Regions from separate parts of the Vibrio jasicida 090810c genome, predicted to be linked through region 1. Evidence: predicted binding sites of a transcription regulator. Region 1 holds the regulator's gene; each other region holds the start of a gene.

Region 1 (3,217 bases):
TTTCTTCAACATACGTTCAGTTGCTAGGCGTAGATTTGGAAGGTCTTTCAATCGATTAGGCTTGGTGCTCGCTTGCTGTTTTTTTTCTTGCTTAGCAGTCTCAAGAGATTGCTTTGCAACATCAATCAAGCGATCCGTTGAATCCCATAGATCATCAGAAATAGCATAGTATTTCGTGACCACTGGGAAACCACGTTTCTTGTAGACGTACGGTTTTAGTCCTTGAGTCTCGAAGTCAGATGAAGTTTGTTGGTCTGCTCGAATATGAAGTTGATTGTTTACAACTAGTGCGAACATCGTTTCATCGGCGAAAAGCCCGAAGCCACCAAACATTGAGCGCGACTTGATAGTACCAAGTGCCTCAAACAGCTTCATTGAGTCTTTGAGTATCGGTTTATCCATGATGTGTTATCTCGGTGTAATTAATATTACGCCACCAAAAATCAGGTCCGAGAGATTAGCAAATGCATGCAGACACAATGTCATTAAAGGGTAAACTCACTTAATGCATATTTGCCATCGGTAACCCCGCTACCTTCCATCTAATAAGATGGTTCAGGCCGGAGGCTTTGCGTCCCACCCTTTCGAATGGTTTGCCCTGTGCGTGACACTTTGAGAATACTTCGTATATTGAATTAACATCACGTTTCAAACATGAAAGTGTGATCTTGGTTCAGTTAATAGTGATTTTTTGATGTGTTTGGTTTCATATTTGGGAACGGTCCCTTGTCATACAAAAGGTTGATGTAGGAAATGGACTACGCCCAATTAAAACAGCAACTTATCTAAATGAGGGGAGGTATTTATATTCTGAAATGTTTTTGGAATGTTATTTTTAGGCAATAAAAAAGCGCCCTTACGAGCGCTTTATAAAACTTCGATGCCGCTTAGTTCAGTTTCTTAACTGTGTTGCGAACAACAATTTCTGGCTGCATTTCGAAAATGCGTTTTTCATGTTCTTTGTCTTTGATGCGTTCTAGCAAAATTTCAAACGCATTCTTACCAACACGACGTTTTGGCTGGTGGATAGTCGTTAGCGGTGGCGAGAAGTACTCTGCTAGCTCGATGTTGTCGTAACCAATGACAGAGATATCTTCTGGTACTTTGATGCCGTTTTGCTGCAAGCGACTCATCAAACCAAGCGCCATGGTATCGTTAAAACAGAAAACGGCAGTCGGGCGTTTGTCCATTGCTGTGATGTTGTCAGCAGCAAGTACGGCAGTATCACACTCAAAGTTACCTTCAAGTACCCAATCTTCATTTACTGCTAAGTTTGCTTCTGCCATTGCGCGGCGGTAACCTGCAATGCGTTCTTGGCACGCGGCTTTTTCGAAGTGACCGCTCAAACAAGCAATATCAGTGTGACCATTGTCGATCAGATATTTTGTTGCGATGTAGCCACCTTCTTCAGAGTTATCAATGATCTTGTCAGCTTGCGAACTCTCTGGACCCCAGTCCATCACCACTTTCGGGATATCTGAATGACGGTCAAGCATCTCTTTTAGCTCTTCCGTTAAGTCAGAACACATCACTAAAATGCCATCTACACGTTTCTCCGCTAGCATGCGAATGTAGTCACGTTGCTTTTCGTAGATACCGCCAGTATTACATAGGATCAGCGTGTAACCTTGACGGTAACAATAGCTCTCAACGCCGTCGATAACTTCTGAGAAGAAAAGGTTAGTCGATTGCGTTACCAACATACCGATAGTGCGAGTTGAGTTACACTTCAAGCTACGTGCAACTGCACTTGGCGCGTAATTTAGTTCATCAACCGCTTTCATTACTTTTTCTTGGGTTGCTTCAGCAACAAAACGCGTTTTGTTGATTACGTGCGAAACTGTTGTGGTAGAAACGCCGGCTAAGCGAGCAACGTCTTTTATAGTGGCCATAAATGATGTCCTGTATCGAGCTACTGAATACCGTAGTGAATACAACCTTACGCTTAGTATGTTGCGCGAATTGAACCATATCTGAAGTTTAAGGTTCAATTAATTAGGCAGCGGTTGTTCCGAAATCGGTATAAAAAGGTTTGTAGCAACATTTGTTGCTGAATCTCATGTTCCTTACTTATATAAGTGAGGAATTGGTCAGCAATCTTGTTAATAAAACACAAAAACCGCCATATTTCAGCGGTTTACATATAAGTCGTATTTAATCGTTTGCGCTCACATTTTAGACTGATGTGGGCACACTAGCAATATTTTCAGCAGGTGTTTTGCGCTATTGAGGTCACATTTTAACTGCTAAATGGAAAGGGCTTCTATGTGCTAGATTAAAAATTAACGAATAAAATAGGGAGCCCGCTTGCGAGCTCCCTGAAATTGGCGGCAATTATTCACCAAGAAGGTAGGTGCTGTCCAGTTTACAAAATGCAATTAATAGTTGCGCAACGCTTACATAGAAACCAAATTCGTCGAATTGCTTACATTTCGCAGCAAACTGTGGCAACCAAGACATAAGATGCTTTTGGATTAAGTCGTTCTGTTTCTCGAACGCTTCTTCCATGTGTTTGTCTTGTTCTAATTCGTTAGAACGAATGATCATGTTACCTAAGAAGTCTAGTTCAACCGCTAAGTGATCCGCTGGCTCTTTCAGGTTCTCATCAACCTGAACACCAAAATCGGCCATCAGTTTTTCCATCTCTTCTGCTGGCTTGTCATTTAAAAGACCAGATTCACCGATGTACATAGATGCGTAAGGCAGTGCACCGTGCTTTTCTGTTTTCAGGAAAAGCTCGCAAAAGTCTGCAGCCAATTCAAGTTGCGCGTCTTCACGATCCTGTAGGCGGTTAAGTGCATCAACAAGGGTATCCACAGCTGGTTTTAATGACTCATTTTCACCAAGGCCAGCCAAAAAGCTTCGAATGTCAACACTGTGGTAGCTTTCTAGTTCTTTCTCTGTTAGTTCTTTTGCGAACAGGCTAGAAAACCACCAATAGATTTCTGCGCGTTTCTCGTTAAAAGCTTTCACTTCTTGCATTTTTTTGCTCCTGAATGGTTATTCCCTAAGTGTAAACAATTAAGATGAATAGCAGTAACTATAATTGTTATCCATTATGGGAAAATGTGCCGGTTTATGAATGGCTGTAAATAAGCTTGCTTTGAATCAATAAAATCGCAAAATCTTGCTTTTTAATGTATCTATGACTAGAAATGTTACTAGTTATGAATAGAATACGTCTTGGAAAATAAAAAAGACAGAAAGTGGTGTAAAT
Region 2 (3,217 bases), 420 kb from region 1:
GCGATAAGCTTCGCTTTCGGGTACATTTCACGTAACTTGCGTGCTGTGTCACCGCTATCTACTAGGTCTTCAACGATTAGGAAACCTTCGCCGTCACCTTCTGGTGCTTTAACTACTGTCATATCACGCTGGTGATCGTGGTCGTAGCTAGAGATACAAATAGTATCAACGTGACGAATACCCAGTTCACGCGCTAGGATTGCACCAGGAACTAGGCCACCACGGCTTACCGCCCAAATACCTTTCCATTGCTCAGCTGGCATTTGTTTCTCAGCCAGTTCACGGCAGTAAGACTGCATCGCATCCCAAGTGATAATGAATTTTTTACTCATTGTAATAACCTAATAATTTCAAAATATGCATCCCCTCTGTCTAGCTGATGGCGCTGAAATGGACTCATCTCGCTAAACTTTCCACACCAGAGGAAATAGGGGTTTCAAGCTACGCAAACGATTATTCTACCGAAACACATCGTTAATACCAACGCTGATATCAAAATTCTCTGCCTATTACGCAGAAAAATCGTATTCGGTGAACAATACAAAATGGAGAAGTGGATGAATTACTTTAAAAATTATCCACAAACAAAAAGCCAGTGTGAATCGAGTTCGCACTGGCTTTTTTCAATCGTTGGAATTAACCGACCATGTATTTCACAATGAAGATAGCAGACATCACCCACACACTCATCGATACTTCACGGCCTTTACCACTGAACAGTTTAATAGCAGCGTAAGCGATGAAACCTAGCGTGATACCTTCTGCAATCGAGAAAGTAAGAGGCATTACCAAACAAGTAACCACAACTGGCGCAGCTTCTGTGAGGTCACGCCAGTCGATGCCAACAAGACCAGAAAGCATTAGGATCGCTACATAGAATAGCGCACCAGATGTTGCGTAAGCTGGAATCATACCTGCTAGTGGCGAGAACAACAGAGCCAGAAGGAACAATACGCCAACAACCACAGCCGTTAGACCAGTACGACCGCCTGCTGCTACACCAGAAACACTCTCAATGTATGACGTCGTGTTAGATGTACCTAGTAGAGCACCTACTGATGTTGCTGTTGAGTCAGCAAGTAGCGCTTTGTTTAGACGTGGAATGTTGCCGTTTTCGTCAGTTAGACCTGCTTTCTGTGAAACGCCAACTAGCGTGCCCGCAGTGTCGAACAAGTCAACGAATAGGAAAGCAAATACGACCGAGATCATGCCAACTTCGAACAGACCAGAGAAGTCTAGCTGCATGAAGGTTGGTGCGATGCTTGGTGGTGTCGACATGATGCCGCCCCATTGAACGTCACCAAAGATAAGACCAAGAATTGTCACACCCAAAATGGCGATCATAACCGCACCTTTCACACCACGGTGAACCAGCGCGATAGTCATAAAGAAGCCGATAGCCGCAAGTACAGATGGTAGCGAAGTGATGTTACCCATTGAAACTAGCGTTGCTGGATTATCTACTACGATGCCGGCATTTTTCAGTGCGATGAACGCAAGGAACAGACCGATACCTGCAGAGATACCTGTACGAAGAGAAAGTGGAATTGAGTTAATGATCCACTCACGGATCTTGAACACACTCAACACAATAAATAGTAGACCCGACACAAATACTGCTGCTAGCGCGACTTGCCACGTATAACCCATACCCAACACAACAGAGTAGGTAAAGAACGCGTTTAGGCCCATACCTGGAGCCTGAGCGATTGGGTAGTTTGCTACTAAGCCCATGATGAAACAGCCAATAGCCGCAGCAAGACACGTCGCAACGAACACAGCACCACGATCCATACCAGTATCTGCAAGGATTGCTGGGTTTACGAAGATAATGTAAGCCATGGTTAAGAAGGTAGTAACACCTGCGATGATCTCAGTGCGCACATTGGTGCCATTTTCACTAAGTTTGAATAGCCTTTCGAGCATGATCGAATCCTGTAAAGGGTAAAAAGTAAACGGTTGCGTAATCGATTGGCTCGAATTATAAAGTTATCAAATAACAAATTCCAGATAGAATTTTCACTCTAATGCGATTTTTTTCTTTGGATATGAAACCGATTCGCTAGCGTTTCAAACGCGATTAAAATTTAAGGCTTAATAAACAATAACTAACAATTAAGGCATTCAAGTAAGACAACGAGTGCAAACTGAACAATGTATTAAACTTTCAAACAGAAACATGGAGTTTTGAGCGTAAAACACTCACGAATTTGGTTAGCAAATGAAATAAGTTGGGGAAGCAAACCTAGAATAGGTGCTTAGCGGTGAGAAATCAGTCAACGTTCAGGATCAAGAGATAAAAAAACGCCACTCAATTTGAGTGGCGGTGAATCATGTCAGCACTATGCACTGAAAAAAAATTCCAATTTATAGGGGTGAACAAATTTGTTCGAGTCACATGCGTTGGCTTCAATTAGTAACCAAAGCTTGTTGGGTATACAAAGTTACCGGTGTAAACAGATTTGCTGTTCCAGAACATTGCACTTGGTAAACCTTTCATAAATATCACCTTCTAAATCAATTAATACTGTTAATTTGGTTGATTTCTCGGTTCCTTGGAGGCGACAAACGGACTCATCCTTTGAGCATTTCATTCTTCTCTCAGAAGCTGGTTACAAATATACCACCAAGAAATTTAATTACAAGCATTTTAGTGACAGAAATCACAAAACATTAATAAATTGATCTTCATCAAGAATTAACTGTAATTAAATTACACTTTAGTAAATTAAAAAATAACCAATCTTATAATTGATACTAATTGAGTTGCATTCGTGTATTTCTGTGTGTCCATAAACTGTGACAGTTCAAGGGCAAATCCTTTTATCCACATCTACTAGTAGCGCCCTTCTGGTGGTATGCTGAAAACAATTCAAAGCCAAAACCGGATTAGCATTTACTGCTAAACACTTATTAAATTTACGGTTTATATTTGGCAAAGCACATCAAAAGGAGTCCTCCGTGTCTGAATTCCATTCTGAAATCAGTACCTTATCACCTGCTCCACTTTGGCAGTTTTTCGATAAGATTTGTTCAATCCCTCACCCTTCTAAACATGAAGAGGCACTAGCTCAGTACATTGTGACTTGGGCAACAGAGCAGGGATTTGACGTACGCCGCGATCCAACTGGCAACGTATTTATCAAAAAGCCAGCAACACCGGGTATGGAAAACAAGAAAGGCGTGGTTCTTCAAGCGCACATCGACATGGTGCCGC
Region 3 (3,217 bases), 430 kb from region 1:
GCTTCTGGCGCAGCAAGGGTAGACGTTCTTTAACATCTGCCCACGCGTTTGGATCGCCGCCTTGTGCTTTAGTCAGGCGTCGTGCGTCCATCATATGACCATAACCCACGTTGTATGATGCTAAGGCAAACCAAATCTTTTCATGTTCATTAATTGAATCTGGAACACGTGCGACTATACGACGTAGGTATTCCACACCACCGCGTACGGATTGTTCCGGATCAAGACGATCTGTTACACCAACACTTTTTGCGGTAGGGAGCGTGAGCATCATCATGCCACGAACGCCAGTCGGCGACTTCGCTTTTGGTTTCCAATGAGACTCTTGATAAGCCAATGCAGCAATCAAGCGCCAATCAAACTCTTCACTGTATTTTTGGAACAGCGGTGCCCATTTAGGCAAGGTATTGTCCAGTGCGCGTATAAAAGCACGAGTATCGACATAATCGAAGGCTTCGATATGTCCAATGTACTTCTCTTCTAAAGTCGCCAGTTCGCCAGATTGTTTAATGTTGCCGAAGAACTCGATCAACATTGCGTAGAAGCTTTCATCTTCAGAGCGACGAGTAAACCAAGAGACGGGTTGGTCTTCTGTCAATTCAAAGGCTAAAGCAAGATCCGGGTACAGGCGCTGTGCCAAAGACAGTTCTACTGAATCGGTTACCGTAAAACGTAACTCACCTGTAGAGACATGCTTGAGTAGATCTCGCGTATCCGCATCACCAACAATCTCAAATTGGAAGTCTGGGTATTGTTTCTGTAGCGCCGTTAAGGTTGGAACAAACTGAGATTGTTCAACTATCTGAAGAGTTTCTGCCCCAGCATTTGAACCTTCTTCCGCATTACTGTCTTTTTTAGCTTGATAATTGATCAGCTGATTAATGTCGCGAGGACGAAGCTGACCTTTTTTATAAACCACTTGTTGGCTGACGTAATAGTAAGCGGGTCCAGGACGAAAACGTTGTACAGCTTCAGAAGTTTGGTTTAAACCTGTCGCAATAATATCGATGTCGCCTTTCTTTAATGCAGGGAAGAGATCTGCTTGGCGAAACGCCGGTCGAATCTCCAGCTTCACACCTAATTGCTCAGCAAATTTTCGTGCCAGTTCGTAATCCAAACCTGCCGGGCCATCAGGTCCGATGTAGTAGGAGAGTTGGTTGTTTAGCGTGCCAACACGTAGGACACCACGCTCTTGGATTTGCTCGAATTCACTTTTTGGCTCCGATTCAATCTGGCAAGCAGAAAGTAAAAGCACAGACGCGAAAAGTAGGGCGCTGCGCTTGAGTCGGTTGAACTGACTTATTTGCATTAATTCGGTACGTCTCGATAAATTTCTAGTTGCCTTTATATCAAAGCGAGCTGGTTGGGCAAAGTGAATCAGGCAGATAGAGTGCGACATTGTGTGATTTATCGACATTTAAGGATACCCAAGTAACCTCGAGATACTTGGTTCAGCGAGAATGACTTGGTTTGAAAGCGAGGCAACAATTTGAAAATCTAGTGATTCTAAATTGATAATTGGTAACGATGGATTCGAGCCAAGGCAACTCGCCCTTTGGGAGCGTGTCACTGAAACAATTTCATCGTCAAACAACTTGGAAAGAGCTTGCTATTACACGGTGTTGCTTTCCTTGAACTTGAATCAGTGACACTGCTCTGACCCCTGAATCTTGAAGTCACTTGGGTATAAATCAAATTTGACGAAAAAAATGACGCAAACGGTTGCTTTTGGTGTTACATCACAAAAACAATTGCTATATAATGCGCTCGCAACGAAGAGGTGGCATCGGCATAGGTTTGAAAAACCTTCGGGAATAGCTTCGAAGAAAACAGTATAACCCACTGAATTTATTCCAATATCACCTTAATCACTTGCAATAAGAGACCTAAGCACATGAGAATTTTGCGTGGCTCCCCAGCTCTTTCTGAGTTTCGTGTTAATAAACTACTGGAACTTTGTCGTGAACAAGATCTGCCTGTCACTGGCATTTACGCAGAGTTCATGCACTTTGCGGATCTAAAGTCTGACCTTGATGCTCAAGAGTTGGAAAAACTGGAAAAATTGCTGACTTACGGTCCTACGATCGAAGAGCATGAGCCAGAAGGTCTTCTACTTCTTGTTACGCCTCGTCCGGGCACTATTTCGCCTTGGTCTTCTAAATCTACTGATATCGCTATCAACTGTGGTCTAGACAAAGTAAAACGTCTTGAGCGCGGCACTGCATACTACGTAGAGACATCGACTCCTCTTAACGATGCTCAAATTGCTGATGTAAAAGCACTCATCCATGATCGCATGATGGAAGTGACATTTACTGATTTCGATGCAGTAAATGCGTTATTCCAAGCGGCAGAACCTGCTCCTGTAGCAGACGTTGACCTATTAAAAGGCGGTCGTGCTGCGCTTGAAAACGCAAACGTTACCCTAGGTCTTGCACTTGCAGATGATGAAATCGAATACCTTTACGATGCGTTCGTAAATAAGCTAGAACGCAACCCGACTGACATTGAGCTAATGATGTTTGCACAAGCGAACTCAGAGCACTGTCGCCACAAGATCTTCAACGCAGACTGGACTATCGATGGCGTTAAGCAAGAGAAGTCTCTGTTCAAGATGATCAAAAACACGTTTGAAACCACACCAGAAAACGTTCTGTCTGCATACAAAGATAACGCAGCAGTTATGGTGGGTTCAGATGTAGGTCGCTTCTTCCCGAACCCGGAAACTCGCCAGTACGGTTACAGCCAAGAGAAAGCGCACATCCTAATGAAGGTGGAAACGCACAACCACCCAACTGCTATCTCTCCTTGGCCGGGTGCTTCTACTGGTTCTGGTGGTGAAATCCGTGATGAAGGCGCGACTGGTATCGGTGGTAAGCCAAAAGCAGGTCTAGTTGGTTTCACAACATCTAACCTACGTATTCCTGGTTTTGAACAGCCATGGGAAACAGATTTCGGTAAACCAGGTCGTATCGTTAACGCTCTAGACATCATGCTAGAAGGTCCATTGGGTGGCGCGGCGTTTAACAACGAATTTGGTCGTCCAAACCTACTTGGTTACTTCCGTACTTACGAAGAAAAAGTGAACTCGCACGCAGGTGAAGAGGTTCGTGGTTACCACAAGCCAATCATGATTGCTGGTGGTATGGGTAACATCCGTGACGAGCACGTTCAGAAGAAAGAGATCCCTGTTGGTGCAAGCCTAATTGTACTTGGT
Region 4 (3,217 bases), 1.6 Mb from region 1:
TTGTTCAAGAAAGAGATAGGAAAGAAAAAGGGAGGAGGGAACAAAAAGCCCCCGCCAAAGGCGAGGGCTTTATCGATTCTTGTGTGGCTCGATTATTTGATGCCAGCGAAATCGCGTAGGATAGCTGCTTTATCCGTTGCTTCCCATGGGAACTCTTCGCGACCGAAGTGACCGTATGCTGCTGTCTGCTTGTAGATAGGTTGAAGCAGGTTAAGCATTTCTTGTAGGCCATATGGACGTAGGTCGAAGTTTTGACGAACCGCTTCAATGATGATGTCGTGTGATACTTTCTCAGTACCGAACGTTTCAACCATGATAGACGTTGGATCAGCAACACCGATAGCGTATGAAAGTTGGATTTCACAACGGTCAGCCATGCCAGCTGCTACGATGTTTTTCGCTACGTAACGTGCCGCGTAAGCTGCTGAGCGGTCTACTTTCGATGGATCTTTACCTGAGAATGCACCACCACCGTGACGAGCTGCACCGCCGTAAGTATCTACGATGATTTTACGACCAGTTAGACCACAGTCACCCATTGGACCACCGATAACGAAGCGACCGGTTGGGTTGATGAAGAAGTTAGTGTCTTTAGTGATCCACTCTGAAGGCAATACTGGCTTGATGATCTCTTCCATTACTGCTTCACGTAGGTCTGGTGTTGTTACTGAATCACAGTGCTGAGTCGAAAGAACAACCGCATCAATACCAACAATCTTACCTTGGTCGTATTGGAACGTTACTTGAGATTTCGCATCTGGACGAAGGAAGTCTAGTTTACCGCTCTTACGAACTTCAGCTTGCTTCTTAACAAGTAGGTGAGAGTAAGTAATTGGAGCTGGCATTAGGATTTCAGTTTCGTTTGTTGCGTAACCGAACATGATGCCTTGGTCGCCGGCGCCTTGCTCTTTAGGGTCTGCTTTATCAACACCTTGGTTGATGTCTGGAGACTGCTTACCGATGGTGTTTAGAACCGCACACGAGTTCGCGTCGAAGCCCATATCAGAGTGAACGTAACCAATTTCACGAACAGTTTCACGAGTGATTTCTTCAATATCAACCCATGCTGACGTTGTTACTTCACCGCCAACCATAACCATGCCGGTTTTAACGTAAGTCTCACAAGCAACACGTGCTTTTGGGTCTTGCTCAAGAATTGCATCAAGAACTGCGTCAGAGATTTGGTCTGCGATTTTATCTGGATGACCTTCTGATACCGACTCAGAAGTGAACAGGTGCTTAGCCATGATAGCTCCAATCTTAAGGTTTACTCATGGCCAACTAACGCAAGCTTGCCACGAAAAATACAATACAGTTTGTAGGTGTTTCTACATCTAGACGTCTATTTTAAATTGCCGTGTTCGAATTACAAGTTCTTTTTCCAATCCAATTCATCTGACTTATTACCCAATCGTTTGCTTGAAGGGTGATGAATTTATAGAAAAATGCAGACAATCAGCGAAAAGATTGAGTTAAAACCTCAAAAATGGTGAGTAAAACGTTTGCAGTCAGAATTTGGCTCTGAGAGAATATTGCGGCGCTTTTATCCCTTCTTAGTAAGATAAAAGCGCCCACATTCCTTTATCAATTCGCTTAATGCACTCAGGAGCAGACATGTCTTCTCGTAAACATCTGGCAAATGCAATCCGCGCTCTTAGCATGGATGGTGTTCAACAAGCTAACTCTGGCCACCCAGGCGCACCTATGGGTATGGCTGATATCGCTGAAGTTCTTTGGCGTTCTCACCTAAACCACAACCCAGCTAACCCAGAGTGGGCAGACCGCGACCGTTTCGTACTGTCTAACGGCCACGGCTCTATGCTTATTTACTCTCTACTGCACCTGAGCGGTTACGAGCTGTCTATCGACGATCTTAAAAACTTCCGTCAGCTTCACTCTAAGACTCCTGGTCACCCTGAGTACGGCTACGCACCAGGTATCGAAACAACGACTGGTCCTCTAGGTCAAGGCATCACCAACGCGGTTGGTATGGCAATGGCTGAGAAAGCGCTAGCGGCACAGTTCAATAAAGAAGGTCACGACATCGTTGACCACTTTACTTACGTGTTCATGGGCGATGGCTGTCTAATGGAAGGTATCTCGCACGAGGCTTGTTCTCTTGCTGGTACACTAGGCCTTGGCAAACTGATCGCATTCTGGGATGACAATGGCATTTCTATCGACGGTCACGTAGAAGGTTGGTTCTCTGATGACACTCCTAAGCGTTTTGAATCTTACGGTTGGCACGTTATCCCTGCTGTAGATGGTCACGATTCTGAAGCGATCAATGCTGCTATTGAAGCGGCAAAAGCAGACCCTCGTCCTACGCTGATCTGTACTAAAACCATCATCGGTTTTGGTTCTCCAAACAAATCAGGTTCACACGACTGTCACGGTGCGCCACTAGGTGCAGACGAAATCGCAGCAGCACGTGAGTTCCTAGGTTGGGAACACCCAGCATTTGAAATTCCAGCAGACGTATACGCTGAGTGGGATGCAAAACCAGCAGGTTCTGAGAAAGAAGCAGCTTGGAATGCGAAGTTTGAAGCATACGCAGCGGCTTACCCAGCAGAAGCGGCAGAGCTTAAACGTCGTTTAAACGGCGAACTTCCTGCAGAGTGGGAAGAAAAAGCGAGCCAAATTATTGCGGATCTTCAATCTAATCCAGCGAACATTGCATCACGTAAAGCATCTCAAAATGCTCTAGAAGCGTTTGGTCAAATGCTTCCAGAATTCATGGGCGGCTCTGCTGACCTAGCGCCTTCTAACCTAACCATGTGGTCAGGTTCTAAGTCTCTAGAAGCGAACGACTTCTCTGGTAACTACATCCACTACGGTGTACGTGAATTCGGTATGACTGCGATCATGAACGGTATCGCGCTACACGGTGGTTTCGTTCCTTACGGCGCAACATTCCTAATGTTTATGGAATACGCTCGTAACGCTATGCGTATGGCTGCTCTGATGAAAGTTCAGAACATCCAAGTTTACACGCACGACTCTATCGGCCTTGGCGAAGATGGCCCAACTCACCAACCGGTTGAGCAAATGGCTTCACTACGTCTGACTCCAAACATGAGTACATGGCGTCCATGTGACCAAGTTGAATCTGCAGTAGCATGGAAACTGGCGATTGAGCGTAAAGATGCGCCAACTGCACTTATCTTCTCTCGTCAAAACCTAGCGCAACAAGATCGTGATGCTGCGCAAGTTGCGA

Evidence for each region. The regulator PurR, encoded in region 1, represses purine synthesis genes. The targets are predictions, from matches to a motif close to TNANGNAAACGTTTNCNTNA.
Region 2: the regulator PurR is predicted to act here: its motif matches at 1,948-1,967, upstream of C1S73_RS07280 (NCS2 family permease).
Region 3: the regulator PurR is predicted to act here: its motif matches at 1,711-1,730, upstream of purL (phosphoribosylformylglycinamidine synthase).
Region 4: the regulator PurR is predicted to act here: its motif matches at 1,491-1,510, upstream of metK (methionine adenosyltransferase).

What each region holds. Positions count from the first base shown of each region.
Region 1 covers NZ_CP025792.1:1,123,444-1,126,660, reverse strand. The annotation lists gene C1S73_RS05300 (TfoX/Sxy family DNA transformation protein) at 1-402, opposite strand, end outside; cyclic di-GMP riboswitch class I at 519-608, opposite strand; gene purR (HTH-type transcriptional repressor PurR) at 888-1,892, opposite strand; gene torD (molecular chaperone TorD) at 2,335-2,982, opposite strand; gene torR (two-component system response regulator TorR) at 3,216-3,217, shown strand, end outside.
Region 2 covers NZ_CP025792.1:1,543,581-1,546,797, forward strand. The annotation lists gene gpt (xanthine phosphoribosyltransferase) at 1-332, opposite strand, end outside; gene C1S73_RS07280 (NCS2 family permease) at 637-1,926, opposite strand; gene vcdP (small protein VcdP) at 2,414-2,500, opposite strand; gene C1S73_RS07285 (aminoacyl-histidine dipeptidase) at 2,962-3,217, shown strand, end outside.
Region 3 covers NZ_CP025792.1:1,556,367-1,559,583, reverse strand. The annotation lists gene mltF (membrane-bound lytic murein transglycosylase MltF) at 1-1,309, opposite strand, end outside; gene purL (phosphoribosylformylglycinamidine synthase) at 1,895-3,217, shown strand, end outside.
Region 4 covers NZ_CP025792.1:2,771,720-2,774,936, forward strand. The annotation lists gene metK (methionine adenosyltransferase) at 93-1,247, opposite strand; gene tkt (transketolase) at 1,615-3,217, shown strand, end outside.